2 regions of the Paenibacillus sp. FSL P2-0089 genome follow, and region 2 is predicted to be linked to the other one. Evidence: a T-box and tRNA genes for the amino acid it is inferred to sense, from the RefSeq annotation. Region 2 holds a T-box; the other holds one or more tRNA genes.
What was found. A T-box is a leader RNA that pairs with one kind of tRNA and senses whether it is charged. The one in region 2 lies ahead of pheS (phenylalanine--tRNA ligase subunit alpha), so its partner is inferred to be a tRNA-Phe.
Positions count from the first base shown of each region.

Region 1: it has a tRNA-Phe gene. The T-box ahead of pheS (phenylalanine--tRNA ligase subunit alpha) is inferred to sense a tRNA for this amino acid. The anticodon was not compared.

Region 1 covers NZ_CP152006.1:7,495,065-7,497,512, forward strand. The annotation lists rRNA gene NST69_RS32100 (23S ribosomal RNA) at 1-288, shown strand, start outside; tRNA gene NST69_RS32105 (tRNA-Ser) at 371-462, shown strand; tRNA gene NST69_RS32110 (tRNA-Met) at 487-563, shown strand; tRNA gene NST69_RS32115 (tRNA-Val) at 573-648, shown strand; tRNA gene NST69_RS32120 (tRNA-Thr) at 682-757, shown strand; tRNA gene NST69_RS32125 (tRNA-Asp) at 776-853, shown strand; tRNA gene NST69_RS32130 (tRNA-Phe) at 880-955, shown strand; tRNA gene NST69_RS32135 (tRNA-Tyr) at 960-1,042, shown strand; tRNA gene NST69_RS32140 (tRNA-Lys) at 1,054-1,126, shown strand; gene NST69_RS32145 (helix-turn-helix domain-containing protein) at 1,292-2,374, shown strand.
Region 2 covers NZ_CP152006.1:1,781,632-1,784,079, forward strand. The annotation lists gene NST69_RS07165 (hypothetical protein) at 1-660, opposite strand, end outside; T-box leader at 881-1,157, shown strand; gene pheS (phenylalanine--tRNA ligase subunit alpha) at 1,217-2,251, shown strand.

The DNA.
Region 1 (2,448 bases), 2.0 Mb from region 2:
GTTCGGTCCCTATCTGTCGTGGGCGCAGGAAATTTGAGAGGAGCTGTCCTTAGTACGAGAGGACCGGGATGGACGTACCGCTGGTGCATCAGTTGTTCCGCCAGGAGCATGGCTGAGTAGCTACGTACGGACGGGATAAGCGCTGAAAGCATCTAAGCGTGAAGCCCCCTCAAGATGAGATTTCCCAGTATGTAAGACCCCTTGAAGACGACGAGGTAGATAGGTTGGAGGTGGAAGTGCAGCAATGCATGGAGCTGACCAATACTAATCGGTCGAGGGCTTATCCAAAATTTCTAACACGCAGATTCGTTTCGGATTCAGTTTTCAGGAATCAATTTCCTGTGCGGATTTACATGGCTACCATTAATTTGGAGAGATACCCAAGTGGCTATAAGGGGACCCTCTGCTAAGGGGTTAGACTGCGTAAGCGGTGCGAGGGTTCGAATCCCTCTCTCTCCGCCATTATAAATCCAATACTTGTAGTGTGGCGGCGTAGCTCAGCTGGCTAGAGCGTACGGTTCATACCCGTGAGGTCGGGGGTTCGATCCCCTCTGCCGCTACCATACATACCCGGAGGCTTAGCTCAGCTGGGAGAGCATCTGCCTTACAAGCAGAGGGTCGGGGGTTCGAACCCCTCAGCCTCCACCATTTTTATGTTCGAATTGTATTGCCTTACACCGTGCCGGTGTAGCTCAACTGGTAGAGCAACTGACTTGTAATCAGTAGGTTGGGGGTTCAAGTCCTCTCGCCGGCACCATTTTTAAGAGCAAATTGTGGAACCGTGGTGTAGTTGGCCTAACATGCCTGCCTGTCACGCAGGAGATCGCGGGTTCGAATCCCGTCGGTTCCGCCATTTTTTTTGTTTTTAGGTTTGTTTATGGCTCGGTAGCTCAGTCGGTAGAGCAAAGGACTGAAAATCCTTGTGTCGGGGGTTCGATTCCCTCCCGCGCCACCATCATGGAGGCTTAGCGAAGTGGCCAAACGCATCAGACTGTAAATCTGCTCACGTACGTGTTCGGTGGTTCGAATCCATCAGCCTCCATCCCTTTTTAGGAGCCATTAGCTCAGTTGGTAGAGCACCTGACTTTTAATCAGGGTGTCGAAGGTTCGAGTCCTTCATGGCTCATCTTAAGTCAAACGGTCATCACTTTAGGGTGGTGGCCTTTTTTGTATTTTGATTCATGATACAAGTATGCTCGTAAGCGCAAATTCCGCATTTTACAGCAAAATATGATAAAATAAGCGAAAAAAGCAAAAGTGGTGGAGAATGGTGATGATGGATAGTGAGGGTTTGCGTCAAAAATTGGAGCAACTCACCGGAAAGAGGACCGGAATCAAGCAGCTGGGGAGACAGCATTCCGCTTCACTTTTTGGCATAAGTACGGATAAGGATCAGGAACTGCCGGTCATTCATGAGGGTTATCTCTGGATTCCCCTATATGAGAATGATGGCCGTGTTACAGCAGTGTGGGTGGAGACAGAGGGGCTGTCGTCGCTGGAGCTGGAGCTGGTGAATTATGCCGGACGCAATTTTGCGGTAGCGCTGAAGGCAACCGGGTTCAAGGAAGAAGGGGAGATGGAGGCGCGGCAGCTTAGCGGCTGGCTGAATGCCCAACTGGAGCAGGAGAAGGACGATGCGGAGATCCCGGATGAAATCTCGCTGAAGGGCCGGCTGTTCGGAGATATGATTCCGTTCATGCTGGTAAGCGAGAATGTTCATAATCCGCAGATGACGTATCGCTCCTTAATGAAGCTGCTGCGCAGTTATTTCGAGAATGATGTATTGCTGGTTCCCCTGCAGGATAAGGAATGGTTAATTTTAGCCCGTAAGGAACTCCTCACAGGCGGAGATGATAAAGAGGATGAGGAAGAGAGTGCTGAGGATTTGCTGTCACAGACTTCTATGGGGCTGCATGAACTGATTGCCAGCGAGTGGGTTGGCGTCTTCCATCTGGCCGTCTCTCCAGCCATTATCCCGGTTAAAGGTCTGACAGGAGCAGTCGCCTTGCTGCGGGAGACCATTATTCTTGGCCGTATCTTCCAGGTAGGTGATTATATTCATCTGCCGTGGGAGCTGCACATGGAGCGGCTGGTTAACAGTATTCCGGATGACCGGCGGAGACAGCTGCTGGGCCAGATCGGTGATTACACGGCGGTACTGGCGGATAAGGAAATGCTGCTGACGCTGGAGAGTTTTTTTGAAATGGACTGCAATGTCAGTGAAACCGCCAAGAAGCTGTACATTCACCGCAACACGCTGCTCTACAGGCTGGACAAGATTAAACAGGAGACGGGGGCCGATGTCCGCAGCTTTGGGGATGCCGCTATTGTGAAGCTTGCCATGTTATTGTATAAAGTGACGAAAAGAAAATAGGTTTTTTGTGAACCTTGCAAATAGCCATGAGGCCGGCTCTGGGGTAAGATAAGTGTACAAGAAAGCGTTTGATT
Region 2 (2,448 bases):
GGTTAGGCTAAGCCCGACCTTGGCATAGACTTTGCTGTTATATTTGTAGATTTGCACGGATTCGGCTTTGGTGCCGGCAGTAATGCCGCCGAGTTCAACCTTTCGGGTCTCCCCTGTAAGCGAGGACAGAGAATAATTGGAAGGAATCGTGAACGTGCCTATACGCTGTTCATAATTAGCGGCGCTGAAATTCCAGCCGTAGATGTTGATTTTGAGTCCTTTGACTGAGGCGGCGGTTCCAATATTCGCATAGTATGTAAGACTGGTGCTTTGTTTAGCAGGGATTTTCCTGACCGCACTGTCTGCGCTGACCGGAATTCCCTTAATGATGCTGCCGCCCGCAGTTACAATTTTGGAGAAATAGTCCGCCAGATTGACGCTGCTGCCGGCAGTGTTGGTATAGGTAAGCGTGTAGGTGAGAATATTACCGCCGGTTTGGCTCTGAATCCCTACATGGCTCAGCTTCACCTGAAGCGTGGTACCGAGCTTGAGCGCACTTAGACCATTAAGTGTGGAGACTTCCGTGACCGCGCTTGCTGCTGTGGCAGCCGTTGAACCGGATGAAGCGGCATAGGCCGCGGTTCCCGGGCTTCCAGCGGTTTGACTTGCGGCAAATGTGCTGAGCAGCAGCAGAACAAATGCTTTTTTTCGTGTAAGCATGTAATTTCCTCCTTGTGTGATCTCTTAAGGGAAAATATCAACATTGACTGAATGTCCGCTGAAAAAAAAGCCGTCAAACCGCGCTGAAGCTTAAAGGGAGCTTAAAAAAAGATAAAAAATAAGCGGAATTTGTGCGGCTTGTCAAACTGGCTGTTTTTGCATATAATAGATGGGCATATCTTCCCAAGTGGAGGATCGAAGTGCAGAGGTTATAATCCGCATACATGCAATGATGGAGAAGAGTACGCAGTGCCTGGCTTACAGGGAGGAAGCGCCGCAGATTGAGAGCGTTTCTAAGAGAGCAGAGCTGCCGAAGTTCACTCCGGAGCAGTTCCCTGAATGTGCTTGAAGAGCACTAGTAGGGGGGACCGGCCGCAGACCGTTATTTCTGTATAAAGTGAGACAGGTCTTTGCCGCACCGAAAGAGGGAATAGTGCTCTTAAGGGAAGCGTACGGCCGTCTAACAAGGGTGGTACCACGGTCTTTTCGTCCCTTTACCGGGAGGAAAGGCCTTTTTTTGTTGAACAATACGAGATTTGAGGGGGCAGTACAAGCCATGAAAGACAAATTGGAAGCACTGAAGGCTGAGGCGCTGACGAAGCTGCAGGCGGTAAACGATCCGCAGATTCTGAATGACCTGCGCGTCAAATATCTTGGCAAAAAAGGCGAGCTGACAGAGGTTCTGCGCGGTATGGGCGGATTAAGCGCGGAGGAGCGTCCGGTGATCGGCCAGGTGGCCAATCTGGTGCGCAGCGCCATTGAAGAGGTGATCAGCGCCAAGCAGGAGCTGTTCCAGCAGCAGGAGACAGAGAGCCGCCTGAATGCGGAGAAGGTCGATGTAACCCTGCCGGGCCGCGGCCTGCCGCAGGGCGGGATTCATCCGCTGAGCCGGGTGCTCCAGGAGATCGAAGATATCTTCATCGGCATGGGCTTCCGGATCGCTGAAGGACCGGAGGTGGAGACGGACTATTACAACTTCGAGGCGCTGAACCTGCCGAAGAACCATCCGGCCCGGGACATGCAGGATTCCTTCTATATCACGGATGATATTCTGATGCGTACCCAGACCTCGCCGGTACAGGTGCGTACCATGCAGGCGGCGAACGGGGAGTCTCCGGTCAAAATCATCTGTCCCGGCAAAGTGTTCCGCCGCGACGATGACGATGCGACCCACTCCTTCCAGTTCCATCAGATTGAAGGCCTGGTCATCGGCCGCAATATCCGCATGAGCGACCTGAAGGGTACCCTGCAGCAGTTCACCAAGGAGATGTTCGGCCCTAGCGCGGGTATCCGTCTGCGCCCCAGCTTCTTCCCGTTCACCGAGCCTAGCGTTGAGGTGGATGTAAGCTGCTTCAAATGCGGCGGCGATGGCTGCCGTCTCTGCAAGCAGAGCGGCTGGCTGGAGATTCTGGGCGCCGGTATGGTGCACCCGAATGTGCTGCGGATGGGCGGATACGATCCGGAAGTTTACAGCGGCTTCGCGTTCGGCATGGGTGCGGAACGGATCGCGATGCTGAAATACGGCATCGATGACATCCGCTACTTCTACACGAATGATATGGGCTTTGTGAAGCAGTTCAAGGGTATTTAGGGATTTGGCGGGGGTGCGCGGGGGCGTTGGACGGATATTGTTAAGCAGGAGGGATGACGGCAGTGCTAATTAAATGACTGCGATTGAAGGACCGGAGGGGAATTTTGGAACTGTAGGAGCGGTAGCGTCCGCCTTTGTGTTTGGATTTCTACCGCGAGAAGCGGTTCTAATCAGGAAATCCAAACACAACAGCGGCC